DNA from 3 places in the Aneurinibacillus sp. UBA3580 genome. Region 1 is predicted to be linked to each of the others. Evidence: riboswitches for the same ligand, from Rfam matches in the RefSeq annotation. Region 1 holds a riboswitch; each other region holds the start of a gene.
What was found. Region 1 has a riboswitch for cyclic di-AMP ahead of B2899_RS01105 (hypothetical protein). Riboswitches for the same ligand answer to the same signal wherever they lie in the genome.
Positions count from the first base shown of each region.

Region 2: it holds a riboswitch for cyclic di-AMP, as region 1 does, so the genes downstream of both, B2899_RS15910 (APC family permease) here and B2899_RS01105 (hypothetical protein) in region 1, are expected to answer to the same signal.
Region 3: it holds a riboswitch for cyclic di-AMP, as region 1 does, so the genes downstream of both, B2899_RS12200 (C40 family peptidase) here and B2899_RS01105 (hypothetical protein) in region 1, are expected to answer to the same signal.

Region 1 covers NZ_DFMZ01000006.1:7,350-18,503, reverse strand. The annotation lists gene B2899_RS01145 (aldehyde dehydrogenase family protein) at 1-15, opposite strand, end outside; gene B2899_RS01140 (TenA family transcriptional regulator) at 212-922, opposite strand; gene B2899_RS01135 (creatininase family protein) at 1,118-1,891, opposite strand; gene yyaC (spore protease YyaC) at 2,085-2,642, shown strand; gene B2899_RS01125 (hypothetical protein) at 2,678-4,111, opposite strand; gene B2899_RS01120 (aldehyde dehydrogenase family protein) at 4,580-6,070, opposite strand; gene B2899_RS01115 (DUF1444 family protein) at 6,259-7,143, opposite strand; gene B2899_RS01110 (hypothetical protein) at 7,154-8,365, opposite strand; cyclic di-AMP (ydaO/yuaA leader) riboswitch at 8,536-8,664, shown strand; gene B2899_RS01105 (hypothetical protein) at 8,667-9,020, shown strand; gene yhfH (protein YhfH) at 9,270-9,410, shown strand; T-box leader at 9,515-9,733, shown strand; gene trpS (tryptophan--tRNA ligase) at 9,777-10,760, shown strand; gene B2899_RS01090 (enoyl-CoA hydratase-related protein) at 11,015-11,154, opposite strand, start outside.
Region 2 covers NZ_DFMZ01000114.1:11,786-22,939, reverse strand. The annotation lists gene B2899_RS15945 (aldehyde dehydrogenase family protein) at 1-1,105, shown strand, start outside; gene B2899_RS15940 (sigma-54 interaction domain-containing protein) at 1,148-2,803, shown strand; gene B2899_RS15935 (hypothetical protein) at 2,805-3,062, shown strand; gene B2899_RS15930 (hypothetical protein) at 3,084-3,209, shown strand; gene B2899_RS15925 (hypothetical protein) at 3,280-3,942, shown strand; gene B2899_RS15920 (hypothetical protein) at 3,999-4,550, opposite strand; gene B2899_RS15915 (hypothetical protein) at 4,570-4,773, opposite strand; cyclic di-AMP (ydaO/yuaA leader) riboswitch at 5,157-5,311, shown strand; gene B2899_RS15910 (APC family permease) at 5,551-7,368, shown strand; gene B2899_RS15905 (methyl-accepting chemotaxis protein) at 7,934-9,619, opposite strand; gene B2899_RS15900 (hypothetical protein) at 10,093-10,371, shown strand; gene pssA (CDP-diacylglycerol--serine O-phosphatidyltransferase) at 11,086-11,154, shown strand, end outside.
Region 3 covers NZ_DFMZ01000081.1:1,456-10,805, forward strand. The annotation lists gene B2899_RS12175 (metal-dependent hydrolase) at 1-450, opposite strand, end outside; gene B2899_RS12180 (YheC/YheD family protein) at 610-2,043, shown strand; gene B2899_RS12185 (YheC/YheD family protein) at 2,043-3,143, shown strand; gene B2899_RS12190 (YheC/YheD family protein) at 3,140-4,432, shown strand; gene B2899_RS12195 (YheC/YheD family protein) at 4,557-5,648, shown strand; cyclic di-AMP (ydaO/yuaA leader) riboswitch at 5,806-5,948, shown strand; gene B2899_RS12200 (C40 family peptidase) at 5,955-6,485, shown strand; gene B2899_RS12205 (hypothetical protein) at 6,571-7,227, opposite strand; gene nhaC (Na+/H+ antiporter NhaC) at 7,406-8,803, shown strand; gene B2899_RS12215 (PQQ-dependent sugar dehydrogenase) at 8,852-9,350, opposite strand, start outside.

The DNA.
Region 1 (11,154 bases):
TGTCAAGTCAATCACCTCAACTTTTAGAAGTTAGACAAGAAAGTAAGAGAAAGAGCTTATCGTATCTACTTTCAACCTTTATCCTTATTTCATTTTTAGTACAAACAGCTCTCTCTGTCCGAGAGAGCTGCTTGCATACGGTATAATTTTGACTTTTATCACGGTTACGCTTACCATATATCCAACTTCTTACTTCCAGTCACTCTATTCTCTATAATGTTGCATACGGCTTTTCTTCTACGACAGCACGGTAGATGCCATCGATATACATGCGGCGCATTTCCGTCGCTTTCTGTACCGCTTTCAAGCAGCGTTCCTGCAATTCAGGCGTATTGGCATATTTCAGTACGATTTGGTAGCCACGCTCGCCGTGAATTTCGTCGGAGACGATGTGCAGGTCGAAGAATTCGATTTCATGATCGGTGAATCCATACTTCTCACGCAGAATCGGCGTCTGTTTGCGGTAGATGCCCGGCACCTGTGATTCAAGTCCGATGATGAGCGCCGCCGTTGCTACGATGAAATTCTCGCGCATGGCTATCGCGTAGCACCAGCTTTGCAGACCAAGCGTCGTAGCCAGCATATTGTCCGGGTTTTCCACCTTTTCCCGCGTCGTGCCGCATACTTCGCCGAAGCGAATCAGCAGGTCTGTGTGACGGTCGCCGCCAAGCTCTTCTTCCCACATGTTTTGCAAGAGGAAATCTTTCGCATCTTCATACGGACAATTGGAATACATGTATCCTAAATAGTCTGCGAACGGCCCTACGTAGTGATAGTGCTGCTCTACCCATTTTGCGAACTGCTCGCGTGTTAGCTGACCTTCAGCCCATGCGTTTGTAAACGGAGCTACCTCACTGCTGTTGCCTTTTACCGCCGCTTCCAGCTTCTCGCGAAACACTTCTTTGTCCATCAATTCTGCCATTGTTCATTCCTCCTTGTATATTGTATACCAATTTGGTGAAAGAGTAAGAGCTTGTCCAAATTTATCTTCTATGTATTTCTAACAATAAGATAAATGGCTGCTCTTTTAGTATATTGTATACCAAATCGTTTCTTGTTTTTATATTAACACATATAAACAACCTGTCAATAGAATTTATCTAAAAATTCGAGTTTTCTATAAACTTTTTATAGACCCCTGTACATTGAGCATATACCGCAGCTCTTCTTCTAAGCGATCCAGCGCGGTTTCTACAATCTTTTCTCCAAGTTCGTAGCTGCCCCACGTGGCGTCCCCAATGCAACCGTTCTCGGTCATTTCTTCGTAACGATAGAATCCCTGAAGCGGCTTGCCTGGCCGCAGATGACGCCAACGTGGATTCGGGTTCAACTGCCCCTTCTGCAATTTATCCTCCCTAATAAGCTCCGGCGCAAGATAATACGCCTCCGATATTTCCCGTTCACAGCTATGCCCAAAAGGAGAGGAAGCGATATATTCCTTATAAACGTCGCTTGCACTCGCCGTTGTTTTTGCATAATAAATGGTGACGTCTTGCTCCACGCTTATCTTCTGGCAGGCTACCGATAGCGTAGACTGATTCCCCCCGTGTGCATTCAGCCACAAAAACGTAGTGATACCGTGATGCTTGAGCGACGCAGTAATATCCCGCAACAGGCTAATCATCGTCTCGGGTTGAAGCGAAATCGTACCGGGAAAATTCAAGTGATGCGGCGAGATTCCCATTGTTACAGCGGGAGCGACAAGCGCAAGGGGATGAAGGCGTTCCGCAAGCCTATCGGCCATTCGCTTCGCCAGCACCGCATCGCAGCTTTCCACCATATGCGGTCCGTGCTGCTCATGCGCGCCAATTGGAACAATCGCCAATCTGGCGCTCGTAAGCGCATCTTTAATTTCCGGCCAGGTCATTTGCTGCAGATCATAAATGTTCACAACTACTCCTCCCTGCCTGATTGTTTTTTTGTCTTTTATACTGTATATTGTATACCATAATTTAAATGATGGATAGTCCTTATGTGAATATGTCTTGATATATCCATACTCTTGTTTCTGTGAAAATCATGAGAAAAGAAGGTACCGTAGCATGTGGTATAATAGAGCGAAAAAATTTATTGGAGAGATTCCCATGATTGTACAAACGCATTATAAAGAAAGAACAGCAGCAGAGCAATTAAGCAAAGGTCTGGCGCTTTTGTTCCGTGCGGCAGGAGACCGCCCCCTTGTGTTTGTCTGCATCGGCACAATCAAAGCGATAGGCGATGCGCTCGGGCCGATGATTGGGACGCTGCTTCAGGACAGCGAATTGAAGAACGCGCATGTATACGGCACGATTAAGGAGCCGGTGCACGCATTGAATCTGCATGATACGATGAAAGAAATTCAGCAAAAATACGACAATCCATTTGTGGTAGCCATTGATGCCTCGCTCGGCCACCTGCACCATATCGGCTACATTCAATTGCTCGAAGGCCCGCTCTTTCCTGGCAACAGTATGAAAAAGCAGTTGCCCGAAGTAGGCGATATCCACATAAAAGGCATCGTGAATACGACCGGTCCGTACAACTATATGATGCTGCAGACCGCAAACGAAAAATCGGTACGCAGCATGGCTAAGACCATTGCTTCCGCTTTGTTTAACGCAGCGGCAAAAAGGCATAACAAAGCCGTCGATGAAGTGGTATAACCACCGACTCAACGGCTTTTTGCTTGCATTTGCGCTTACCAGATGAGCACGGCCAGCATAGTCGCAACGACAAGTCCGGTTATTACAGGGAAAAAGTTCTTCCTGGCCAATTCGATGGGCGATACACCGACGAAAGCGGCAACCGCTACCAGCGAAGACCAGGCAATAAATGTACCGCCGCCGGACCAAATCGATCCCATCTGACCAACGGCCGCCAGCATGGATGTGTCAATGCCTGTCCCGTGCGATAGCGCACCGGCAAGTGCGCCGGTAATCGGCAGGCCGGCAAAGCCTGAACCGTCAATACCGCACAAAATACCGACCAATAGCACGCCGAATGCCGCGATAAATTCATTGCTTGGAATATACGCCTGAATACCGTCCACGATATCGAACAAAAAACCAGGTGCCCCTTCGCCGAACACGGCCACAGAGTGCTCCTGTCCACCCAGAAAGAAGAAGGCGGCAATCGGGATAATCGAACCCATAATTTTAATGGCAAACCCGAATCCCTCGGTCAGCCGTTCTCCAATCTCTTCAAAGGCTTCGCCTTTATGCCTGGCAATCGTGGCTACCAGCATAATAAGCGCTGCAGTACCGCCAATTAATGCGCCCGCGTCTCCGCCTTTGATATCGAATACACTCATCGCGACAATATCGAGCAGAAAGGCTACAATAGTAAATATAGCAAAGAATGCAGCAATCGTGCCGGACTCTTTCTGCGGCATAAACTCCAGAGTTGCCGCCGCTTCTGCTTCGCCTTCCCCGAAGTACTCTTTATTCAAGTTATCCTGTTCTTCAGAGGTGTCCACCGGCTTTTTAATGGTTTTAGCAATACGGGCATAAGAGATAACGCTTGCCACTCCTCCTACAACGAGCGTTAGCACGATAGACTTCATCCATACGTCTTCGGCTATTTGCGGTGCGCCGGCCGCTTTGGCAGATAACGCGGGAGCCACCTGCATCAACGCATCAGCAGCCAACGCCATCCCCTGGCCGGCCAACGTTACGGCAATGGCTATGCCCATCGGAGGTAACCCGACGCGCAGCGCTACCGGGATAAGCACCGCAGCGACAAGCGGAATGGCCGGCGTCGGCCAGAATGCGGTCGATAACAGGGCGGTTGCGCCGAATAAAATCCAGTATGCCATATGCCCGTTTACGATGACGCCCTGAATGGGCGCAATCATTTTTCGGTCAGCTCCGAGCTCTTTTAAAGCGTTCAGCATCCCTACCATAAACGCAATCAGCAGTATAATGCTGAACAACTCTTTGGCTGCCATAATATTTGCGTTGTAGATTGCGGCCAGTCCCGCTACGATACCTTCCCCGAATCCGCCTTTATAAGCCCAGCCCAGCAAAAATGTAGTGACGAGCGAAGGAATAATAACCCCTTTGCGGAACAGCATTGCCAGCACAACAGTGACGGCTCCTGACGCGTAAATAATATGTGCTAAATCCCAATCCATCCATATCCCTCCTTGTCTAATTGTCCCTTCCACCCGCCGTAAGCGCTTACTTTCCTTTAGATTTTCCGTTTATCTTTACTGCTTTTCACCTGATTTCTAACTACAAGTTTGCACTCGTCACCCCTCCTTAGCATAAAGTATATTGTATACCATTTATTGCAGTCTAACATATTATTTATGATATTAATAGTATTTTTGCAAATAATCTAACAATTAATTTGATTGAAAATTATTCCTGTATTATGAGAAAAACTCGCGGGCGTTGCCGCTCGTCCTTTTTCCACACAGAAGACAAGCGGCCGCACACGCCTCGCGAGTTTTTCCTCGATTACAATGGAGGGAAAGTATATGTCGCTTTAGCACTGTAAATCGACATATACTTTCCTATACCATAAAAAATCCAGGGAATGGAAACCTGGTTCACGTTTCCACTCCCTGGATTTTATTATTATGAAATTTCCTCTTCGCTTAACGAATATTCACCCAAACACTCTTCACTTCTGTGTATAATTCAAGCGCGTAGCTGCCCATCTCGCGCCCGATACCGCTCTGCTTATATCCGCCAAACGGTGAAGCAGCGTCAAATACATTATAGCAGTTCACCCAAACTGTACCGGCTTTAATACGGTCCGCCAGCTTGTGGGCATTGGCAACGTTCTGCGTCCATACGCCTGCTGCAAGCCCATACGTCGTGCGGTTCGCTCGCTCAATCAAATCGTCAATGTCCTCAAACGGCATGGCCGCCAGCACCGGACCGAAAATTTCTTCCTGGGCGATCGTCATATCATCCGATACTTCCGAGAACACCGTCGGCGTCACAAAATAACCCTGTGCAAGCGTCTCATCCTCCCGCACGGCAGAGATTATCTGTGCCCCTTCTTTTTGTCCGATATCGATATAATCGGTTACCCGATTGTACTGCTCTACCGACACAAGAGGTCCCATCTCGGTGTCCGGTAACAGGCCATTGCCCACTTTAATTTTCTCTGCATGAGATACCATATCACTTAGTACATTATCGTACACTTTTTTGTGTACATACAAGCGTGAACCCGCGCAGCATACTTGTCCCTGATTGAAGAAAATACCGCTCAACGCTCCTGGAATCGCCCGGGACATGTCCGCATCCGGAAGAATAATATTCGGCGACTTGCCGCCCAGCTCCAAGGAAATTTTCTTCAATGTTCCTGCCGCTTTCTGCATAATCAGTCGTCCTACTTCAGTCGAGCCGGTAAACGCAATCTTATCTACATCATAATGTTCGACGAGCGGCTGTCCCGCCGTTTCGCCGAATCCAGGCACGATATTGACCACGCCTTCCGGAAATCCGGCTTCCATAATAAGCTCTCCTAAGCGGAGGGCCGATAGCGGTGTCTGCTCTGCCGGCTTCAATACTACAGTGTTACCGCAGGCGAGTGCCGCGCCCAACTTCCATGCCGCCATAAGCAGCGGGAAGTTCCACGGGATAATCTGGCCGACTACGCCGACCGGCTCCCGTTTCGTATAATTGAAATAATTCGGTACGGAAACCGGAATGGTCTGTCCGTAAATCTTCGTTGCCCAGCCTGCGTAGTAACGGAAATGATCCACTGTTAGCGGGACATCCCCATTGCTCGTTTCCCGAATTGGCTTTCCGTTATCCAGCGTTTCCAATTGCGCCAATTCCTCTGCATTTTGTTCAATCAAATCGGCCAGACGATACAGCAATTGTCCGCGCTGTGACGGACTAATTTTGCTCCATGGGCCGCTAAGAGCCGCTCTCGCTGCTTTTACCGCTCTGTCAATATCCTCTGCATCGCCTTCGGCCACCTGGCACAATACTTCCTTCGTGGCCGGGTTGATCGTCGCGAACGTCTTGCCGCTCGCAGCTTCCACCCATTGACCGCCTATCAACATTTTCTTTGGCTCTTTGAGGAACTTTTCAACATTGGGATGTAACGATGGCGAAGCTAGCTGCATGAACAAATGCCTCCTTTAATTTTTAATATGCCAATCCATCACCTACTATATATGAAGGCGCTCGCAAAATAAATAGTTTTTTTAAGAAAATATAGAATATTCTTTCGATATTTTATTACAAATAACGACAATGAAAGCCGGCATTTTTCGAATAAGAAAAATGTCGGCTCTCTATCGTGCTATTTTGGTTATTGCTCCGGTGGACGCTTTTTTCTGCCTCCATGGCTCGGATATTTATGGCGGGGTTTCGGATTGCGCATCACCATGTACGGTTCAAGCTCTCCGTCCTCATACATAAACGGAATTGGGGAAATGGGAATGTTGCCCCGCATCGAGAAATCAACCGCGATTTGTGCCAGCATATATGCGCCTTTGGCATCCGCCAGATCAGCGACGATAAGTACGTCTTGATGCGGAAGCGCTACGCCCATCTTACCCTTCACTTTCTGGCGCATCCAGGAGAGTAAATTAGGATTCAGTACACGGCTGGCACTGTAACTGTCATCTGCTGCAAAGAAATAGAACACATTATCCCCCACCTGATCCTGCTTTGGTACACTGTCAAGCCGGATTAGATTGGTGACAGCAGTGTTATGCAGCTCGTCTTCCTTCATGCCTGCTTCCGCAAGCATCTCCCGCGTCACCAGCGTATAGCTCATCTGCAAATCGAGCGCGTACAATATCGCCGTTTCCGCCGTATGCTCACGCCATACAATATTCTTCTTTTCCTCTCCCCCAAGAAAAGACGGATGACGAAGCACCGGGTACAGGCGTGCCTCACTGCCACGTAGTGTATGCTTCTGCGTCGCTTCGCGGGCGGTCAGGACCACCTTTTTCACAAAGTCCTGTATCCACTGCTCCTTCTCCGACTCATGCCGCTCTACTTTAGCAAACAGAGGCGCAAGTTTTACATTCAGGCCTCCGTCCCGCTTCTTGGGGTGAAACAGCGTAACAGAGGCTCGCTGGTCGTCTCCGCTCTCTATCCGCCAATCGTCCGGAAGTGAGTTCCGCAGTGATTCTATAACCTTTTGATACGTCTCTTTTTGTAATTCGTCTCTTTTATTTTCTTCCATTGTATCTCCTTTACGTCTGAAAAAGCTTCTGTTCGAATTCTTGAATAACCTGGCTGGCATCTTCCCCTGTCCAATCCGCGAGCCGGGCAAGGGCGGTCTGGATAAATTCGATGAATTCATCCAGCTCTTCGGCGTCATATACCACTTCGTCGCCCTCCATACGGGATGTCACCACCATCGATGTAACAAACCGTGTCATCGGAACGTATTCATCATTGAGAAAATAAAACACATACGGGTACTGCTCCACCAGGCGGCTGGCCCATGCGTTAACCCCCTCATCCCCCATGACATCCTCAAGCTCACCGGAAAAACCGTAAAACGAAAACACCAGACCGCCTCTCTTCTCGCGGATGCGCTTTGGATCTGACAGGATATCATCAAAAAAAGCAGCCAGTTTTGTAATATCTTCCTTCTCCACTTCTTCGCGCGACACTTGAAGCGGCGTAATATGGGCAAACTCGTCCTCTTCCGCTTCAGGCCGGGCTTCAGGTTCCGCATTATTGAGTTCTGCGCTGTCTAATCCGTATCCATGCTCAGCAGACGACAGCGTATCCTCATCCTCTAAACGCTGTGACATCGTGTCCAGCCACCGTTCAAAGCGGATAAAATCCTCTTTCTTCAGTTCCCAGCCAATCGCTTCGGCGAACATGCCCACAACCCGGCGTGCATCCCACCCGAGCGCCTCACACGTATCATAAATCATGACCAGACGGCTCTGCACGAATGTATGCTGTTTCTCCGGCTGCACAGGTAACACATACGTCCGGTAAATTCTGGCCGTTTCTTCATCTGTCCAATCAAAAAACGCAGTGGCATCATATGTCTCCCGCTCAGCGCCCTCGATATATTTTCCGATACGCTTGCCGAAGAATTCGTCAGTCTCCGCCGCCAGATCCGGCGAAAGGCGAAGCTGCAGGCGACCCTCACCGCGCAGCCCCCGTTCAATTTGCTCCAGAATTTCTTCGATAAGGCGAAAGATTTGTTTATAGCTATGGTGCTCAATTTTATCGCGCGTAATGACATACGTGTACGGTTCGGCACGTCGTTCTTCCAACACTTTCTCTTCCACGGCAACACCTGATACGGAATCCGCCCCTTTTGCCTCTTCCGCTTCCATTGTATCTTCCATTAGCTCCATCTCTGGCCGTTCTGTCGCCTCTTCACGCTCTTCCTCGTTTTTCCGTCCCGCAAACATTCTGCGCAGGAATTGTCTTACCATGATTTAACTCCTCCTGTTGCCTTTTCCTACGTATTCGACACTCTTTTTATGTTTTCCTACCCTATTGTAAGGGTAAAATGACAGCAGGAAAAGCATCCAAAGCACGTATCTGGCGTGCGCTAAAAATCTAATTGACAATCTGCTCTCTTGTGCCTTATGATGATTCAATCATGATTCAATCGCCGAATCCGTAAGGAGCGGGGGACCCACGTAGTAGGGGTGAATCACCTCTGGTGTAGGGCATTCAACCTTATGCCCGAACCCGTCAGCTAACCTCGTAGGCAAAATAAGGAGAGGAATTATGGTTAGCTTTTTCAGGAATGTGTTAAAAAAAGAAGCCAAGCCAAAAACATTAATTGAATTACAAACAGATGCAAAGAAGTGTTTAAGCGGCTTAACAGGCAAAAAAGTGACCGTAAAGGTAGAGACAAAGCAGGAGAAAAAAGAAATTAAAGGAATTCTCAAGAAAGTGTCTGCTGAAATTATGGGCACGCAGCATCAATGCCTGCATTTCTGTCTTGACATCAATACGCAGAGTATCGGGACGCTGGAAGTAAGCTCCGTTTACGAGGACGATGACCAGGTCATTGTGCTGTGTGAGCCAGACCACGCAAAGCCAGGACACTACAACAAAATCATTACAGTTACGAAATAAGAATATTGACACCCCGCCTCTCTAAAAGGTTGGGGTGTTTATTTTTTTGTGCCTTTGCGGCAATAAACAGGTAACGGTTTAGAGCCAAGGGGCGCTCTGTTTTCATGTAAAAATATAAAATTTTTAGTATTTCAAAGAAATTCGGAGAATAACGGAGTATTTGCGATGTAGCAACTACTTTATAATATAACAGTAATTTGTAACATAATATCTGTTATATTACAATGATAAAAAAAGGAGGCGTCAACGATGATTCCAGTATCTGAGTTCTATAACAACCTTCCAAAAAAAACATGTGCCCGCTGCGGTGTTGTATTATCTGAACAAGCCGAATCGTACAAGTCCGAGTGTGAAGATTGCCATAATAAAAACGATAACTATCCCGCTTAATTTACAATTCCAGGGGAATTTATGGAAAGCTTCATAAGCATGATGTGATGTAATCACTTGAAAACCATGGTCGTTTTGTATTATCATTATTTTCAATTCAAATAGTAAAAGCAATGATGAAGATAAGTAGGCGGAACGAGGCGTCGCAGAGAGCCGGGGGCGGTGGAAGCCCGGTACGTACTCCCCGCACGAATGGACTTCTGAGCTCCCTGTTGAACGCGAATGCCAGTAGACAGAGGCGGGTTCCCTCCGTTATGCGGGAAGAAAGCGAGCCGGCAAAATGCCGGTTAATTAGGGTGGCACCACGGTCCCTCGTCCCTTGCGGATGGGGGATTTTTTTATTTTACATAAGAGGAGTGGACAGGTATGAAACAAATTTTTTCCGGCGTACAGCCGAGCGGAAGCTTTACGCTGGGCAACTATATCGGAGCAATGAAACGCTTTGTTGATTTACAGGAGGAAGGCAATTGCATTTACTCTATCGTCAACCTTCACTCGCTGACCGTACCAAAGGAAGCGAGCGAACTGCGTGATTATACGATGCAGCTTGCCGCCATGTATTTGAGCATTGGTATCGACCCGAAAAAATCGATCCTGTTTATTCAGTCCCAGGTACCCGAGCATGCCGAACTCGGCTGGCTGATGCAGTGCACCGGCTATATCGGAGAGCTGGAGCGCATGACACAGTACAAGGACAAATCTGCGGGGAAAGCGGTTGTGACGGGAGGTCTGTTAACGTATCCGGCGCTTATGGCGGCGGACATCTTGCTCTATAATACGACACATGTGCCAGTCGGCGAAGACCAGAAACAGCATCTCGAATTTACGCGGGATATGGCGGAACGCTTTAACAAAAAGTACGGCGAAACTTTTGTTATTCCTGAGCCGATGATTCAAGAATTCGGCGGCCGGATCATGTCGCTTGACGATCCGACCAAAAAAATGAGCAAAAGTAATCCAAATGCAGGCAGCTACATCGCGCTGCTGGACGAGCCGAATGTCATCACAAAGAAGATTAAGCGTGCCGTTACTGATTCGGAAGGCACTGTACGTTACGACAAGGAAAACAAACCTGCCGTCAGCAATCTGCTGACTATTTATTCGGCCTGCACCGGCGAAACTATCGAGACGATCGTACAGCGTTATGAAGGCCGCGGCTACGGCGATTTCAAAAAGGATCTCGCTGAAGTAGTAGTCGACACTCTCACGCCAATTCAGGAAAAATACAAACAGTGGATCGACAGCCCGGAATTAATTACCATCCTGAAAGACGGCGCGGAACGTGCCCGGACAATCGCTTCCGCTACCATGGATAAAGTCCGTAAAAACATGGGATTAGTCACGTTTTAAAAAGCACAACCACCATGCTTTTCAGCCGCAACCCCGACATGAAAATCGTGGGAAGGGCGGCTGACTTTTGGGGGACGAAAGGAAAGGAAAGGAAAGAGGGGAAAGAATGAGGAGAGGATTTCAATGTAGAAAAAGGTGAACGCCTTTTTCTACCCTGGCTCTCCTTTCCTCGTTCTCTCCTTCTTTCCTCACGATTTTCACAGAAAAAAGGCCTGCCTATATCGAACAATAAGCAGGCCTCTTATCTTATCCATTTATTCTCCCTTAAACTCCGGCTTACGCTTTTCGCTGAAGGCATTGAGCGCTTCGATGCGATCCTTTGTCGGGATGATGACTTCATACGCTTTCGTTTCGATTTTCAGGCCGGTCTTTAAATCAGCTTCCATGCCGTAGT
Region 2 (11,154 bases), on a different contig from region 1:
CCAATTCGCGGCCGACGAAGCGCGCCGCCTGCACGGAGAAACCATTCCGATGGACGCTTCAGCTATGGGTGAAAATCGCATCGCCTATACCGTGCGTCATCCGCTCGGTGTTGTCGGAGCAATCACGCCGTTCAACTTTCCGTTCAATCTGGTGGCACACAAGCTTGGACCTGCCTTCGCAGCCGGGAATGCGGTCATTTTGAAACCGGCAGACCAAACGCCGCTATCCTCCTTCTTCATCGCTGATCTGTTCGCAGAAGCCGGGCTTCCGGCTGGTGCCCTTCAGGTTATCCCCGGTCCGGGGAGCGAAGTCGGAGACGAGATGGTATGCGACGACCGTGTGAAAATGATTACGTTCACCGGCAGCCCGGAAGTCGGCAAAACAATCCGTTCTAAAGCGGGATTGAAGCGTGTCGTACTTGAGCTCGGTTCTAACTCCGGCTTGATCATTGACGAAGGATTCGATATTGACCGGATTATCAAACGAACGGTAACAGGCGCGTTCACATTCATGGGACAGGTATGTATTTCCCTGCAACGCATCTACGTGCACCGCTCCCTGTATAATGAGTTTGTAGAGAAATTCGTTGCGGAAACACAGAATCTACGTATCGGTGACCCGCAGGACGAGACAACCGACATTGCGGCGCTGATTTCACAAAAAGACGTCGACCGCATCGCCTCCTGGATTGAAGAAGCCGAAGCCCTCGGCGCGAAGGTATTGACCGGCGGCACGGAAGGCAACCTTGTTAAACCGACCGTTCTCGTTGACGTACCGCCGCATGCGAAAGTAAGCTGCCAGGAAACGTTCGCACCGGTCGTCATTATCAGCCCGTTTGATTCATTCGACGAAGCGATCGACGCGGTAAACGACTCCCGCTACGGACTTCAGGCCGGTGTATACACCGATAATATTGAGCGTGCATTCCACGCGGCTGAACGTCTGGAAGTAGGCGGTGTAATGATTAATGACTTCCCGACATTCCGTGTCGACCAAATGCCTTATGGCGGCGTGAAAGAAAGCGGCGTGGGACGTGAAGGCATCAAGTACGCGACCGAAGAAATGACCGAAATGAAGCTTGTCTGCTTCAACCGCAATAAATAATATGGCCGTATAAATCCGCGCCTTACGATAAGGAGGCGCCTCATGCAAGCGGATATCGATATCGCATCGTTTCTCACCAGCTTCTCGATCGGATTCTGTTATCTGAATGAAGAAACATTCGCATATAACAAGCTGATCGAGAGGTGGTTTTTCGAGCAGGGCATAACGCCTACCGATCTATCCGTCCGCCTGCGAAAATGGGCGGCGGACGGTGATTTTCTTCAGCGAATGGACGGCTTTCTTTGGGAAGGAAGACTGCTGGCAGAACCGCACGGGTTTGCCTGGCTCATCTTTCCATGGGAGACCAAAGAAAGCCATGTCGCTGCGGAATATGAACATCTGTACGCGGAACTAAAAAGCGTATTCGCTGCGGCCTATGACGAAATTTTTGTTACCGACGGCGAAGGATATACCGTTCGGGTAAACGGGGCCTGTGAACGCAACTACGGATTGACCGCCGAGCAGATGGTCGGCAAACACGTCACCGAGCTGGTAGCTCAGGGGATTTTCTCCCCTTCTGCGACGCTCGACGTCATAAAACAACGCAAGCAAATCAACCTCGTGCAGCAGACACAGAACGGACGCAGGCTGCTGGTGACGGCCACCCCTGTTTTCACACAGGACGGCCAGTTGATTCGCGTCGTCAGCAATTCGCGCGATATTACTGAGCTATTAAATCTGCGCGAACAGCTCGACCAGTTGCAAGAGCGTGTAGAGACGTATGAAGAAACTTTGCAACTGCGAGAGGAAGCATCCGGCATAAAACTCACTGTGCGCAGCTCTTCAATGCTTGCCGTGCTATCCAAAATCGAAAAAGTCGCGAAGGTAGACAGTACGGTGCTGCTGCTCGGAGAATCGGGTGTGGGAAAAACGCACCTTGCCCGCTACCTGCACAACATGAGTCCACGCAAACAGGAACCTTTTCTCTCTGTGAACTGCAGCGCTCTTCCCGAATCTCTCATCGAGTCCGAGCTGTTCGGATACGAACGCGGAGCGTTTTCCGGTGCGCATGAGAAAGGAAAAAAAGGGCTGTTCGAAGCTGCAAACGGAGGCACACTGTTTCTGGACGAAATCGGGGAATTGCCGCTTTCGATGCAAGCTAAACTGCTGAACGTACTGCAGGAGAAACAGTTTTTCCGCATTGGCGGCACGACTCCGATTCAAGTGGATGTACGCATTGTCGCGGCCACCAATCAAGATTTGAAAAAGAAAGTGGAAGAGAAAACCTTCCGCAACGATTTATATTACCGGCTGAATGTCATTCCGATTACGATTCCGCCGCTCAGGGAACGACAGGAAGACATCGTACCGCTTGCCATCCGTTTTCTCGAAGAGTTTAAAGAGACGTATGGCATCGAGAAGAAACTCAGCTATACGGCCGCGGAAGAGCTGCGGCGTGCGCAATGGCCGGGCAACATTCGGGAGCTGCGCAACTTCCTGGAGCGGATTGTGGTAACGGCGGATGAAGACGTCATTACAGCGGAACATATCACGCGTGCGCTCTACGATGACGAAGAAGCACCGCCGCCTGAGCCGGAAGAAGGAATGACGCTGAAAGACCAGCTTGAACGCTATGAAGGTCAGATTATACGCCGGGCGTATGAAGAGTGCGGAAGCACGTACAAGCTGGCGGAGATGCTCGGCATAAGCCAGTCCAGCGCAATGCGCAAAGTCAATAAATATGTAAAGGAACTGTGAGATGCTGATCACGATATACGGGACGCAAGCCACAGAGACAATGGATTTCCACCTGGACCGCCCGCATACCGTTGGCGCCATTCTCGAGATTCTGTTGACCATTCATCCCTGGTTTTGTCAGGCGCTGCCGCCTGAGCGGGACAGGTCCACACTGGAGACAGTTTTATCCATCCGAACTCCCGCCAATCGCTCACTTACTCTTGACGATACTGTCACAAATGACACGGAGCTTGAAATTCACTTTCATGATATGATATAAGCAGATCATAAGAGGAAGTGAATGGATGTGTTCGAGTTTTTCTATCGCAGACGCAACAACCAGCCTATGTATTATTTCATGATCGGAGCGCTGGTTACAGGTATTGTAATGATGGGTTTAGGGTTCTGGTATATGGTAAGATTGTAGAAATCCCCTGTTGCATGTGAAACAGGGGTATTTCTCTGTGTGGAATTTATACAATAATGAGGGATGAGAAATGAATATTATTCTCTGGGGTTTTGCAACCGTTTTATCCGGCTATTTCGCCTATAGTATTCTGCGTCAATGGCTCGCCAAACGAAAACCCAGCCATCTGGCATGGTTTATCGGCTTCTTCTTTTATTTCTTTAGCGCGTTGGGCAGTACACTGTCATACCTTATCGGCTGGGAATCTACAATGTACCGTATCTGGTATGTAGCGGCAGCGTCTCTTGTGGCATTTCTCGGCGCAGGCCAGCTGTATTTTACGGTAAAGCCAAAGTTGGCGCATACTTTTCTTCTGCTGATGGGCGTGCTTACTATCAGTATGTTTGTCAAAGTGTTTAATTCTTCTCTTCACCTTGAGCAGTTGGCACTGCACGGCGAAGAGATTGGCGGAACCGCGCTGCCGCGCGAAGTGCGTCTGTATTCGCCACTGCTGACCATTCCGGGTAGTTTTGCACTTATCATCGGTTCTTTTTATACATTTTTCCGCCGTCATTCCAAGGCCGGTCTCTGGATCGGCGTCGGCTCGCTGATCATCGCCATGGGTGGCACATTGACCCGATTCGGCTTGACAGACATCCTGCCGATTGCCAACAGCATCGGCATTACACTGATTTTCTATGGTTATTCACTCGCAGCTAAACCAAAGACAGCACTGCTGCAGCAGCAAGCATAGTAACACTCCCCATCAAAAAAAGTCCTTCACCGCATTCTGCGCATGAAGGGCTTTCGTTATCTGCTCAATTCGTCGTTCGCCAATCGGCGCAGCGAAAGAACGGTATGCTCTACAATATTGAACAGGTCGTCGATATTATCTTCGTTGATTTTCCGGCCAAAATCAAGCGTCACCGTATTACGGTACACGATAGGGCTTCCTTCGGAAAAAGCTTGATAAACAAAGGATAACTCCTGGGTAATGCGTGGACGGTAGGACCAGATTGTATCAAGGATTTCTTTTATTTCTACGCAGCGGGCCATGTCATCCATGTTCATAGCGAACACGACGCGAAGCGTACAGCCGAATTTTCTCTCCACCGTCTCCGGAATTTCAAGAATTTCACCCGCCAGATCGGCCGTACCGGCTGAAAGCACAAGCCGGGTGGTAATCGCTGCTCCTTCCTCCTGTCTGCGGTCCCGAAACCCGATTGCGTATTCACGGGACATTGCCGCTAACTCTACGCGATCGCTGCGCGATGTAACCAGGATGTCTCCGGCAAAATCCAAATCATATACCGCGCTTTCCAGCGCTACTTTAATGTTTTCGAAGATAGTCGGATCGAACACAAAAGTCTCTCCTATCGGCTTACTTCTGCTTGCTCAGCTTTTTCATCCTGCGCCGTTCTTCGTCCTCTAACGCATTTTTGGCGGCGATAGCATCATAATCAACTTTCAGGTTACCGCGCGCCGTTTGCACGATGGCCGTAATAATTCCGCCGAAGAAGACGATCAGAATAATGACACCGGTAATGAATAACATAATCATTCCGGGACTAGAAAACATAACCAAAAGTAACCTCTCCTTTTCTAAGATTCATTTTTATTATTATAACCTATTTTCTATCTTACTTAGAGTGTTTTTCACTCCCAAGCAAAAACCCGGCACTCAGCCGGGTCGCTTTTTTTAACTTACTCTCATTTCTTTACTCTGTTCTCATAAGACCAGTGACCAATTTATGAAGTGTTTCGAAATAATGTTTTTGGGAAAATATATAAAAGGCAGATTAAAAACGAGAAAAGTAAGAAAGAAACTAGTTAACAAGAGATAAATGAAGAAAAGTAAGACATACTATACATTTTTATATGTTAAGATTATTTTTTGATTGTAATGGTTCTTTACAACTGCATTTCTTGAGGAGTAATATTAATTTCATCAAATTAACAACCCAACAAATTCCGAAATCGCTGAGTCCCTTTCATAAGGGAACGGGGGAACCAATCGTGGTTTATCAAAGAAGCCGCATGGGGTGAATCTCGAATGATCGAGTAGGGTGACTCTTACATCCGAATCCGTCAGCTAACCTCGTAAGCGTATCAAGAGAGGCAACCCATATCGTGTGTATGACATAGTTTATTTGACTATGCCCAAAAGCCGCGAGAGAGTTCCTTCTCGTTAGGCTTTTTTTGTTGCCTTTTTTTGATGTATCTAAAGTAAAAACAGAAAACGAAGTAAAGAGAAGGAGGGTTCACAAACATTGAAACCGCGATAAACACATTGTAAACTATGTGTTTTTTGAATTTTTTTCGTAAATCAGGGAAAACTACCTAAAATGTCCTGGAGGGAATTATGGTAACGAGATTAAAACGATTTTTAATCGGGAGACCGATGAAATCAGATGAGCTCGGAGAAGAAAAATTAAATAAATTAAAAGCACTCGCTGTACTTTCTTCGGATGCTTTATCTTCTGTGGCATACGGAACAGAACAAATTCTTCTCGTATTAATCGCCATGGGTACAGTAGCATTATGGTATTCCATCCCTATTTCATTTGGTGTTCTTGCTCTTTTAACGATCCTCATTTTGTCTTATCGCCAAACGATCTATACGTATACAACAGGCGGTGGGGCGTATATTGTGGCAAAAGACAATTTAGGAACCTACACAGGGCTGGTTGCTGGGGGTTCTTTGCTGGTGGATTATATCTTAACCGTGGCGGTAAGCACCTCAGCTTCTACTGATGCTATTACATCAGCTTTTCCAGTTCTGCATGAGCATCGTGTCATGATTGCGCTCTTGATGATTTTAACGTTAACGATTTTAAATTTACGTGGAATTACAGAATCTGCAACGATTTTAATGTATCCCGTTTATCTGTTTGTTGTCGCTATTCTTCTCCTGATTATCGGCGGTGCGTATCAATGGGTGACAGGCAATGTCCATGCTCAGACTCCCACTTATGGAGCTGCCGTTCCAGGCATTACGTTATTCCTATTATTAAGAGCATTTAGTTCAGGTTGTTCAGCATTGACAGGGGTAGAAGCGGTATCCAATGCGATTCCTAATTTTAAAGAACCAGCTCCCAGAAATGCTGCAATGACGCTTATTATGATGGGAATTATCCTTGGCGTCATGTTCATGGGCATTAGCCTTCTAGCGTATGCATATGGCATCGCTCCTGCCGCAGAAGAAACGGTCGTATCTCAAATTGCATCAGCCGTATTTGGACGGGGAATTATGTATTACTTTATTCAGGCTGTAACAGCACTCATTTTGTTTTTGGCTGCCAATACTGCTTTTGCTGCCTTCCCTTTGCTTGCGTTTATGTTAGCGAAAGATCGTTTCTTACCCAATATGTTTATGGTTCGAGGAGACCGGCTTGGGTTTTCAAATGGCATCATTTTCTTGGGTATTCTTTCAGCACTCTTGGTTATTGCTTTTGGAGGGGAAACTGAAAATCTAATCCCATTATATGCTCTTGGTGTATTTATCCCTTTTACGTTGTCACAAGCAGGAATGATGAAGCGGTGGATTACGAAAAAACCACCAGGATGGTTTCCCCCTTTTCTTATTAATACTCTCGGAATGCTGACGACCCTTACCATTTGCCTTATTTTCTTGATTACAAAATTCTCACATGTATGGACGATTTTCTTGTTCTTACCCGCTGTTATTTTTATATTCCTGAAAATTAACCAGCATTATCGGGATTTGGCTGACGAACTGCGTCTTGACATCGCAACAGACAAGCCTCGACCAAAAGGGAGTGTTATTGTTATTCCTGTTGCTGGTATTACACAGGTTGTTCGAAATACCATTAGCTATGCTCAATCACTGTCAGATGATATCATAGCCGTTTATGTTGGTTTTGATGAAGAGTCCATTAAAAAAATGGAGAAAAAATGGGAAGAGTGGAATCCAGGTGTACGCCTGATTGTTCTGCGTTCTCATTACCGTAGTATTGTAAGACCTTTATTTAAGTTTATTGACACGGTGGAGTGGAAAAAGGCAGAGACGGACCACGTGACAGTTATGATCCCACAGTTTATTACAAAGCGTTGGTGGCATAATTTGCTGCACAACCAAACAAGCCTATTGTTACGTGCCTATTTATTTGCACGACAAGATGTAAAAATTGCTACGGTACCCTATCGTTTAAAAAAATAAAATTGAACACCTTAAAAATTTCATCTTAACCAAAAAACTGTCCTACTAATTACAGGGCAGTTTTTCTTTATTTAAAGTGTCACGTTCTATAATAAATTTATAATCTCAATAAAAAGGTCAGTTTTCTTATTTAGCTAATGGGAATCAATAGCTAAATAAAACAATAATACTTACGAAAAGAGCTTAGAAATAAAATGGCCCGGCATACGCCGGGTTACTTCCTATCTGGTTTCCAATTGAAATGATAATCTGGCTCCGGTTCTTTCACCAGGAGCTTTCTTTCTTCCACTCGAACATTTAGCAGGCCGCTATGTATGTGTATGCTTCTCACCAGATCGTCCGGAAGTATGATTCTGCCGTTCCCATCGACTTTAGATATGTACACTTTCTTTTCTCTGTGCATCTCTTTCACCTTCCTTTTTATTCCATGTTATAACATAAGGAATATAAAGGAAAATGTTTTTGTACATTAATGCGCATCCGATAATATTCCTTATGCAAAAAAGCAGTTCCTTTAGAAGACTTAGAACTGCTTTTTTAGTGTAGCTATATTTACTGTAGGGGATTAAACCTTAAACTTGGTCACTTCATTTTGTAATTCCTGGGCAAGCTTACTTAGAGAATCTGCAGAAGCTGTAATTTCCTCCATCGATGCCAGCTGTTCTTCAGAGGCTGCAGCGACTGCCTGTGTGTTCATTGATATATCTGTCGAAATACGTGTAATCTGGTCTATAGAGGCTGTCAACTGTTCTGTACTTGCGGATATTTCTTCTGTTGCTGCTGATACTTCTTGTACCTGATTAGTAACCTGCTGAATGGAATCCAAAATGTGATGGAAAGCCTCTCCTGCCTGATGTACGATTGCAGATCCAGACTTGACTTCTTCTGTTCCTTTTTCCATTACACTTACAGCATGTCTCGTGTTTTCTTGTATGTTCTGAATTAAGACTGCAATTTGTTCGGAAGATTGTTTGGATTGTTCTGCAAGCTTTCTTACTTCATCTGCAACAACAGCAAATCCTTTTCCGTTTTCACCTGCCCGTGCAGCTTCAATTGCAGCATTAAGCGCCAGGAGATTTGTTTGATTTGCAATGTCACTAATAACCTCAATAATTTTTCCAATCTGCTTTGAGTTTTCTCCTAAATCTTTAATTACAGCGGCAGCTTCCTGCACGGAAAGATTTATGCTTTCCATTTGTCGTATCGTTTTAACTATAACCTCATTTCCTTGTTCGGCCTCATGCAGCACCTCTGTGGATGATTCTAAAACTGTGGAAGCTGATTCAGCAATACGTTGCAATCCAGCTGCACTTTCTTCCATCGCCTTTCTATTCTCTTCCATACTTTTCATCTGGGCATCTGTGGCGCCAGAAATTTCTTGAATAGACGTAGCTACTTGATTGGCTGCCTCAGCAGACTGTTCAGAACCTGCATACAATTCCTCGGAAGAAGCAGCTACCTGTTCGGAACTTATACTCACTTTACGAATTAACTCCCGCAAATTTTGCTTCATGTGATTAAACGAACGTGCCATTTCCCCAATTTCGTCTCTGTTTTTTATATGAATATCAGAGATGGAAAGATCGCCTTCTGCAATTTGTTTCGCTGCTTCTGCTACTGCTATAACGGGTTTAGATATAATGCGGCTGATATAAAAAGCAATAAGCATTCCGATTACTAACGTAACAATCGAAATCATTAATACAACGCTTTTAACATTTGAGACTTTAGCAGACGTTTCCTGGCTCCCTTTATGCAATGAATCCTGCTGGTATTTTTCTAGCTGTTGCGCTTTTTCAGCGAATTTTACTCCTATAGGCGTTCCCTTTTCCTTCATAAGCGCAATGTAGCCTTCTACATTACCTTGTTTTTTGTACGCAGCCATTTGCTTAGCTACTTCTTCGTACTCAATATGAAGTTGATTTAACTGTTGCAAAAGAGTTTGAGCTTCTTTCGACTTTGTAATCTGCTGCATTTGGTTTAATAATTCCAAGAATTTACTTTTGCTTTCCTCATAACTTTTGAAATCCGAATCATCACCCGAAACTAAATATCCCCGAACCGCTTTAGCTTCTTGTGCTGACAAATACTTCAACTCTTTAGTAATATTAAGTTTTTTGACTCGGTCATCAATTAAGTCAGAGTATGTATTGTTTACGGACGAAATTTGGTAACTGCCAATTGCCGCTATCATCGCTAAAAGCAAAAGAACAGCAAAAAAACCAGAAAACAATTTCTTGCTTATGCTCATTTCTTCCTCTCCTCCATGCATGAATATGTATCCATTTTACACTCTTCCAATAAATAAGAGTACCTATTTAAGTAGTCATAAATACCTTGTTTAATGAATTTAAGAAGTCCGGAATCATTGTCCGGGCACATTCTATATCCAAAACGTTACTTTTGGTTATGCCAGGACTTGAGAACATCACTCCCACTTCCAGCAGCTTTTCTTCTCTAAAAAGCAAATTCGCACTCGCCTTATTTCTTTTCGTACCATCACAATTTTTATACTATTTTTAAAACCTTTTTTATCTTTTCACGTATAAGAATTGTAATGAAGAATACTTATAGCATAAGAAGTTTTAAAATACAACAATAGGCACTCATGGCCTCTTCCCTGCTCATTCTCTGGATGAGCGCCATTGCATCCGCATTCTCCGCACTGATTTCTACGGTGTATATTTATTTACGCTATCTCATATAAAAAAGGAGGACACTTATATGGTTACCTACCGCTATAAAACCGACCTTTTGATCATCGAGGAAAAAGCCAACAACAACGACAAAGAATTTATTTTCAAAGTCAAAGACGTGGATACTATCGTACCTGCTCTGCGTAAGGTACGCATGTTTTTCGACAGCGACAAAATATACACCGATGTAATTTTCTATTCGCATCCCAACCATGAATATCAAGTCATTGTCCGTCAAAATTACTACATCGACTTTTTGCTTGTTTTATTCAAGAACAAGATTATTCAATGTATCGAATGGAAATAGAGATTCACTTCGATGGGTCAGAGATACGCTTTGGCCCGATTTTTTACGTCCAAAAAAGGTGCAGATAACCAAAAACAACGGAGCGGGCTTTCCTGCTCCGTTCGTCTATCGCAATCTCATTGTTTCTTGGCTGCTTCTTCTTTTCTGTGAAAATCGTGAGGAAAGAAGGAGAGAAAGAGGAAATAAGATCCGGGGAAGAAAAAGGCGTTCACCTTTCCCCTCATTTTCATGTTGGGGTTGCGGCTGAAAAGCATGGTGGTTTTCTGTATCAAAATATAATAATCCCGCTTATTATATTAGGAGAAAGACTATTCTGTCACTTCTACACCTCATGCTTTAGTGTTAAAACCAAGAAACAACATAAATGTAGTACAAATTTTCAAATAAGTATGCTATAATAAGAAAGTATTACTTTATAGGAGGAGGACAAAGTATGAGGATGTATGTTTGCCTATCCTGCCTGCAGGTCAAGCGGGGAGACTCACATCGTGTAGATATGAACATTTGTGAGACTTGCTCCTCAGACTTCTTATCGGTTAACAAGGACCCCCAGCTTCTCGCCAGTCCCCCTTCCCTCTATGTTATGGATGAAACGTTGTCACAGTCAGAGTGTCGCAATAAAACCGAAAGCCCATCAGCGTTTTGCTGATGGGTTATTTTTATTTGCCATTTCCTATGATACAATGCAAATAAAGAATGCTTCTGAGGTGAAGAATGAGTTCGATTCGAAGATCTATTCCCAATAGCTTTACACTTGGAAATCTCGTATGTGGAATTTTTTCG
Region 3 (9,350 bases), on a different contig from region 1:
CAAATCGCTGAACAGGCTGGTATCGCCAAGATGATAAAGCGTCTTGCCTCCCATTGTCACAAGGAAGCCGCCCGGCATGCCGCCATAGATAATCTTCTGCTCATCATCAAGCACAATCGCAGAGCTATGAAAAGCCTGTGTCATCTTCACAGTACCAAAATCAAATTCGTACGCGCCACCCAGATTCATGCCATGGACCTTAACTCCCTGCCAGCCCATATATGTAGCCAGCTCATGCGTAGCAACGACCGTAGCATTATTCCGCTTAGCAATGGTAAGTGCGTCACTGATATGGTCCCCATGTGCATGCGTCAGCAGTACATACTGAACTTCAATTTCTTCCGGCTTTGCTTTTGCCAGAGCGTTTCCCGTCAGAAACGGATCAATAATCACCGATTTGCCTTGATGTGAAACCTGTATACAAGAATGTCCATGATATGTAATTTTCATACTTTCACCCTCCATTCTTTTCTTTGCTTCACTAAAGTTCCTCCTTTTATTGTACCAGCCTCTTCTACAGTAAACAAATGGATGGAATACTCACGCTCCTGTTCATTCGCTCATAAGATAAAGGGATGATACACGCATGTAAGAAAGGGGGAGCGATCCATGCCGCAGCATTATACGCGGATTCAACCTATACCCGATCAGTCTCTTCCCACCGCGATCGATTTACAGCTCCCGACCTCCTTTGTCAAAAAACATGGGATTTCCGGCAAAAATTCGCTTAACCTGACGTACGGATTACAAACAGTAAAGGTTGCTTTTGAAACGGTCACCACCGCTGCTCCTGTACGAATCCGGGAATCTCTCGCACGAAGACTTCATCTGCTCGAAGAAGAGATGGCATACGGCTTTTATTTTCATGCGGAAACCCGAGAGCTTATCGTCGGACCGCTTGTCGGCGTGCTAATCTACCGGATGGCGCCTACAGAAGAAGGAATGTTCGGGGGAATTACCGATTTCTGTCGTGAGGTATCGCAGACCTGTCGCCTGCGGGGAGGACTCGGTTTTATTTTCACATTAGATCAAATCTCGCAGGAAAACAATACGGCGGATGGGTGGACGTATCACAACAATCATTGGATTAAACGAAGATTTCCGCTGCCGAAGTGTGTTTATAATCGCATCGGATCGCGCCGGATTGAAGAAAAAGAAGAGACAAAGGAGAAAATCGCCATATTGAAAAATAAAGGCGTACTATTCTTTAACGAACAATTCCTCGATAAATGGCACATTTACGAGCGGATGTCCCGTCTGCCGGAAAACGCCTCCTTCTCTCCGTATACCGAGCTGTACACAGGAGTTGCATCACTTTCAGCTATGCTGCAGAAACACCCGTACATCTACCTGAAGCCGTCCAGCGGCAGCCTCGGGCGTGGCATCATCCGTCTCGCCCGCACCAATGGCGGTTATGTATGCCAATATGCTTCATTGAACGGAACGGTCATACGGCGATACCGTACACTGGGGACGCTGCACCAGATGCTGCGCTCTCGCATAGGTAAGCAGCAATATTTAATGCAGCAGGGATTACATCTTATCAAAATGCGGGGAGGTATTGTGGATTTTCGCGCGCTTGTGCAAAAAAACCGATACGGCGAGTGGAGCATCACATCCGTGGTGGGACGAAGCGCACCCACAAGCAAAAGTATCGTCTCCAACGTGGCGCGCGGCGGGACCATGCTTCCGCTGGGCGGGGCGCTGACGGCGGCCGGGTTTCCTCCGATGACACGCAATATGGTTGCCGCTTCCATCCGGAAGCATGCACTACTCATCGCCCGACTATTCGAGAAATGTGTGGAAGGCCATTATGCGGAACTCGGCATCGATTTAGGTGTTGAGAAAAGCGGCAAAGTATGGCTGCTTGAAATCAACTCCAAGCCTTCCAAAACAAACAATGCCCTGGCGAATGCCGGCAAAGGGTCGCGACCTTCTGTCATTCGACTGGTTGACTACTGTTTTTACCGGAGCGGCTTTATTCCGTCCGCTCCCAAAAAAACGCCGCAAGCCAAGCGACGTCCAAGAAGGAGGTCATCATAATGAAAAAAAACCCTTCGGGTTATTTGGGCATTCTAGCCACCCCAAGTACTAAATATCAACCTTTTCCCGACAAAACGTTCTTTGCATTCTTGACCCAGGCAGGAAGAAAAATCGGGCTGCCGGTATACGTCATTTTACCTACAAACATCAATTTCACGACAAAAACGGTCATGGCATACCGATATACCCCTCAGAAAAAATGGGTAAAAATTCGCTTGCCTTTCCCGACACTAATCTACGACCGTCTGTCCAACCGTAAAAAATACGAAGCGCAAATCAAAGGATTGAAAGCAAATCCTTCCATTACGTTTCTTGGACATGTGCTGGGCGACAAGCTTAAGAACCACAACCATCTTATCCAGCATCCCGGCATCGCCGCCCACATGCCCGCCACTGAACTCATTACATCCATGCAGGTAATTAAAGATCTGCTCAACAATTATGAAGCGGTTGTCGTAAAACCAATGCGCAACTCGCTCGGTATCGGTGTAATGAGAGTTATATCTAAAAACAATGTCCACCGTGTCGATGGTCGGAACTTTAAAAATAAAATTTTTCACCGCACGTTTCCCAGCCGGACAGCACTGCTATTATGGCTACGCAATCAATTCAAGGTGAAAATGATCGCCCAACCGTATCTTCAACTCTCGACTCCAGACGGTATTCCATTCGACATCCGCGTACTTGTGCAGAAAACCGGCAAAGGCGAATGGGGAGAAACAGGCCGCGCCGTACGCGCCGGTGTTAAAAATGGCCTCACGTCTAACTTATGCGGGGGAGGCAAGGCGTACTCGTATGAATCTTTCCTTCGTAAATACTTTAGCGAAGAGCAAATGGTAAAGATTAATCAGGAAATTGATTTTATCGTCAAAGAACTGCCTCCGTTCCTCGAAGGAAGGCATGGGCGCCTGGTCGAATTGGGTATCGATATTGGAGTCGACCGCTGGGGTCAGGTATGGTTGATTGAAGTAAACTCCAAACCCGGGCGCGCTTCCTTCCGTCAGATTGAAGAAGGGAAACATTTTCGGGATGTACGACTTAATCCGCTGCGCTACGCGTATTATCTCTGGCAAAATCGCTCAAAGTCGGTGACTTCATGAGTACGCTCGCGACAGGATGGGTGTCCATTCACCCCTTACACCGAACATGGCGCCTTCACCTCTCCGCGAGCAAAACGCCGCATCCACTTCTTTCCCGAAAGAAAGTTCGCCTGCGGTTCGGTTCCTGGGAAAAAACGATGCTTGTAACACGCAAACGGCCCAATCTGTATTCCATCAAAGCAAAAGTACGCATTCGTTCTCACCAGAACCATTTTACGATAGGACCTCTCGTCGGCATTCTTACTGTGGCAGGAGGCGGACTGTTTCGCGGAGTTCAAAGCAACTTTATTGATATTATCGAAGCAGGCCGGAGGATAGGCGCACTCGTATACGTCGTCCCGATAGAAAATATCAACTGGAAAACGCGTACCGTACAGGGCTATCTGTACCATCGACATGGAAAGAAATGGATAAAAGAAAGGCTGCCGCTGCCGCACGTTCTCTATAACCGCATCCCTAACCGTGCATCGGAAGAGCAAAAGCATGTAAAGATTGCGCTGGCACAACTTTCGAACATGCGCAACCTCACACTATACAATCCTCATTTCTTCAATAAACAGCAGCTATATGCCGCTCTACAGCGCGACTCGGGCGTCCTGCCCTATTTGCCGTGTACCGTACCGCTTTCTTCGAAAAATATACTTTATGAGATGCTGTCTTCTTATCCGTTCGTATATGTCAAACCGGTAAACGGTATGGCAGGTCAAGGCATTTACCGCGTACAGCGAAAGCCTACAGGCGGCTATCTGATACAATACCAGGAACGAAAAAAAACGGTAAGCAAACCATTTTCTACAAAGGAAGAAGTCTGGATGTATCTCTCATCCCGAATCAAACAGCCATACATTATACAGCAGGGTATCGACCTGGCCACATTCAACAACAAACTGTTCGATGTCCGTCTGCTGGCGCAAAAAAACGGCCGCGGCGAATGGGATGTAACCGGTATGGGGATCCGGTTGGCGGGATCCGGCAAAATTACAACCCATGTACCGCGCGGCGGATCGGTACAATCGCCTGAAGAAGTCCTTACAGCCGCATTTCCGCACTATTCACCGGAAAACATACTCATATCGATTCATCATATGGCGCTGCGCATCGCTCGCTCGCTTGAAAAAGAATGGCCTGCACTCGGTGAAGTATCGATGGACATTGGCATCGATAAAACCACACGCATCTGGTTTATCGAAGCAAACGCTAAACCGGGCAAGTTTGACGAACCGCATATTCGTAAATTATCATTGCGGCGCATCGTAGAATACGCCCAGCATCAGGCAAACTTTTATTGATACGGGAGAGACCCGACATTCCCATTCATAAAGTTTCTCCCTTACGTTTGCCTGTATACGAGATGCTCCCGGAAAATCTATGTTCCGGGTTGGAGGAGGAGACTAAAGAAAAGAGTGAGATAATATGAACATACAGCGTCCACTTGTCGGAGTGTTGACATATCGTAACGGGAATTTCATAGCAGGTAAAACATACCTCACGCGCCTTGCTCTCACCGCTGAAACGCATAACTGTGGACTCATCGTCTACTCCCCCGCTGACATCGATGAAAACAAGGGAATTGTATACGGCTTCGTGTATGATATAAAAACCAAAGTATGGAGAAGAAAAAAAACGCACCTGCCGCATATCGTATACGACCGTTTCAGCAATATGTTGCCTGAGGTATTCAAAAAATATGCGGCATATCGCAGCGCAAGCCGTCTAACCTATTTAAACAACCGTTTTGCTCATAAATGGAACGCTCACCGATTTCTAAGCCAGGACCAACACATTGCCCCCTACCTGCCGGACACCGTATTAATGCAGCGTGGTGCACTGCAGCGCATGATTCGAAAGCACCCTATTCTCTACGTAAAGCCGGTAAACGGTTCAGGAGGCAAAGGCATCCTGCGCATTCGTCATAATGGAAATATATTTGAGATGGTCGGCCGCGATCGACAGAATAACATTATCCGTAATATCATGCGAACGTGCCCTGCTACCGAGCGGTTTTTACTAACGTGGTGCCAGCGGCAAGGACGCACATTCATTCTGCAGCAGGGTCTTGCACTCTCCTTGCTGCCCAACAGCATATGCGATAGCCGGGTGCTCGTTCAAAAAAATGAGCAGGATGAATGGATGATAACGGGCATGGTGGGCAAACAATCCCCTCAGCAATTCGTTACCTCTAACCTGCAAAGTGGCGGGCGTGCTATCGGACTTGAAGAATTGCTCGGTTATCGCTTTTCTGTAAAGGAAGTTTCGCGCATTCTGGACGAGATTAGGCGGGTCAGTCTTCTTCTGCCCCGGCATATCGAATCAAAGTTCGGCAATTTCATAGAATTTGGCATTGATATTGGCATTGATACAAAAGGCCGAGTCTGGATTATCGAGGTCAATACCAAGCCAAACCGGGAACTGTTTCGCCTGGCCGGTCAACTTGATGTTTATCAAACATCGATCGAAATGCCTATTCGTGTCGCTGCTCACCGGCTTCTTACAACAAATTTCTAAATCCATAATCACAGACACATAGCCCCTGTTCGCTTTTTTGGCGAACAGGGGCTATGTGTCATTCCACCTAGAAATGAAAATAAAGGAAATGATGCCATCTATCTGCTAATGCCCTTCTCTCTCATTTACGTTACCGTTTATAGAGAATAAAAAATAACAACAACAAACGCCTAATCCAGATAATACAGAATCTGGAACGGGGGAACCAAGCAAATGGGGTGAAATCGCGCTTTTATGCGCGGTCGGGCGCCTTTCGACCGAACCCGTCAGCTAACCTCGTCGGCTAAAGAGAGAGGGAGAAGTTACATGAAAAAAGGTTTCAAAGCTCTTACTACAGGATTATTAGCAGGCAGTATGCTGCTCGGCGGCCTGGCGGCTGGTCCGGGACAAGCTGAAGCAGCTATGGTATCCGCAAAATTCGGCACAACGGTAAATGTGGCAAATGAAAACCGTGTCATTGACAATATCATCCGTACCGGCAAAAGCCTGATGGGCGGCAAGGCGCAGTACAGCCACAATTATGTTCCCGGAAAATACATGGATTGCTCACAATTTATATACTATATTTTCAAGAAAAATGGTATTGACATTCATACACGCGACGATGATCGTCAGGTAAAACTGGGTAGCTATGTACCGAAGAGCAAGCTGCAAAAAGGCGACTTAATTTTCTATAGCACAAAGAAAAACAAATGGGACATTACCCACGTAAGCATGTACATCGGCAACGGCAAAGTGCTGCACATGGCAAACACGAAATACGATGTGACCATCAGCAACCTGAACAGTTCCTGGCACCAAAAATATTATGTAACGGCCAGACGTGTAATCAAGTAATATTTGATTCAATCCCCGTTTCTCTCCTAAGTATAAACGCAAGAGGGAAATTGTATTCGATCCAAACAAAGGCGGAGTGGAAATTTCACTCCGCCTTCTGTTGATTCAACTCTTGCAAGTAAACCATAATTTCTTCAATATTATCCCCCAGTGTCCAGCCTTTCTCTTGAAATATCGCCCTGTATTTGCGGTGAAACGGTTCGGCCTCGTCCCGGATCATCCGCTGCCTTGCGGACAGCTGTTTGCGTTCTTCTTCTGATAACCTTTCTTCAACTGCGTCACAAATGAACGAGCGGCAAATGCTCGTTTTGAAATGCGGATTCAGACCGCATCCCTTGCCGTCGACAAAAAATTGGCACACCGCATACGCCAATCGTTCATCCACCGCCTGATAAGCCGTATGCGGTGACTGTCGCAGCCGCTCGTACCGTTCCGCCGGAGATTCTGACTCTCCTGGCCCTCGGCTATAGAACAGCGGATGAATGAATGCTCCCGCTACAATTTCGTATTCATATATGGTATTGCGCGGGTTACGGTACAGCTGTTCCATGAAAAAGTCCGTCTCACCCGCTGCTATCATTTTATATATCTCAAATAAAGTAAACACCGGTTCATACGCACAGCATCCAATATGCGGCAACTCCTCCGATCGCCGCTGAAAGTGCGGGTCCGGACAGTTCCGGCATACCGTCGACAGCAACTGATTGCTTTTAGCGTCCCATTTTATTGTTCCATATTTCATCTTCTTATCCTCATTTTTTCGTTTTTTCTTTCTTTAATTATATCGTATCCTTTTCCCTACTCTTTGAAAATAATACTTTACAAACAAACTATTAATCTTGTATTCTTAAAAAGTCACTTTATCACTTAAAAGCAAACAAGCGTTTAAGTAATAAATTATATAAGGGGGGGAATCTACCGTGCGGGAAGAAACGACTACTCATCATTTTACAAAAGGCCAGGCGGTGCTGCTAACCGTGCTATTGCTTGGCATCATCGGCTCAATCATGATCGGGCTGAAAGCTCCACCGCACGTTCCTATCCTTTTGTGTCTGTTTCTGTTAATTCTTGTCGCCTTCTTCAAGAAAATCCCCTGGACAACAATCGAGCAGGGAATTATAGAAGGCGTGCGTCCCGGTTTAGTACCGATTTTTATCTTTCTGCTTATCGGTGCACTCATCGGGGTCTGGATGGCCAGCGGTACCGTGCCGACAATGATGGTATATGGCTTTCATCTCCTGTCCGCAAATTATTTTCTTGCCGCAGCGCTCTTACTCTCCGTCGTTGTCGGAACCTGTATCGGCAGCTCGCTCACCACAGCAGCTACCATCGGCGTCGCACTCATGGGCATGGGAGAAGCCATGGGAATCAACCCGGCCCTGACAGCGGGTGCAGTCGTCTCTGGAGCATTCTTCGGCGATAAAATGTCACCGTTATCCGATACAACAAATCTCGCCCCAACAATGGCCCGCGTTGATTTGTTTACGCATATTCGTCATATGCTCTGGACTACCGTCCCTGCGCTCCTGATCTCATTTGTGCTTTTCCTGTATCTCGGCGTCGGAAGCGCGGCACCCGATTCGGCGGCACAGGTAGAAAGCTTGCGCAAAGCGCTGATAGAGCACACGGCAATCCATCCGCTGGCTTTAATTCCGCCTATCCTGGTTTTTTTGCTTGCGATACGCCGTGTTCCGGCCATTCCGACACTGATGGCAGGTATTCTCTCCGGTATCGTGCTCGCATTCTGGCTGCAGCCGGGCATGACGGCAGGCCGGATGGCCGGCATCATCCAGGATGGTTTTGTCTCTAAGACCGGAATAAAAGCCGTCGATGCACTGCTGACACGTGGCGGCATGCAAAGCATGATGTTCTCTGTTTCACTAATTTTCCTGGCTCTCAGCATGGGCGGGCTGCTGTACCGGCTGGGAATTATCAATCGACTTATGGAGCTAATCCACGGCTTTATCGAGACAAGAGGACGACTGATCGCCTCCACCGCTTTCTCGTCCATCGGCATAAACATGCTGCTCGGTGAACAGTATCTGTCCATCATTTTGAGCGGTAACGCATTTATAAAACAATATGAGAAACTGGGGCTGGCGCGAAAAAATATGTCACGTGTACTCGAAGACGCCGGAACGGTCGTCAATCCACTCGTTCCATGGAGCGTGTGCGGCGTATTTCTTACCGGTGTGCTGGGCGTCTCGACCATCGACTATCTGCCTTTCGCGTTTTTCTGCCTGCTGTGTCCCGTACTGACCATACTGCTCGGATTTACCGGCATCGGCGTTCCGTATGAAACAGAAAAGAGGAGCTAATCACAGCTCCTCTTTATTTTATGAAGCAAGCAGTACAAAGATTAGAATTTAGAGACGAGGTTTCAAGCGGATAATCTTATCATCCCCGGAACGTTCCTTGCCTCGTCCATCCCGGTTATTCGTCATAAAATACAGTGAGCCGTCCGGACTTTCTGCAATATCACGAATCCGGCCAAATTCTCCGGGAAACAGGCTGTTCAGCGAGACTACTTTAATCGGATTCTCCCCATCCAGCTCGGCCTTCCAGATTTGTTCGCCCCGCAGGTTGGCCGCAAGCAATTGTCCTTTCCATCGCCCCTGTTGTATAAACACGATTCCCGAGGGGGCCCAGGTCTGCTCGCCGCTGTGTAGCAGAGGGCGCTTCTTGCCTTCTTCTGTTTTATCTCCTTCAATAACCGGCCATCCATAATTGGCGCCCGGTTCAATCAAATTCAGTTCGTCATGAGCGGACTGGCCGTGCTCGACACTATAGAGCTTGCCGGTCTCTGGATGCCAGGCCAATCCCTGTGGGTTACGGTGTCCCAGACTGTAGACGGGAGAATTCGGG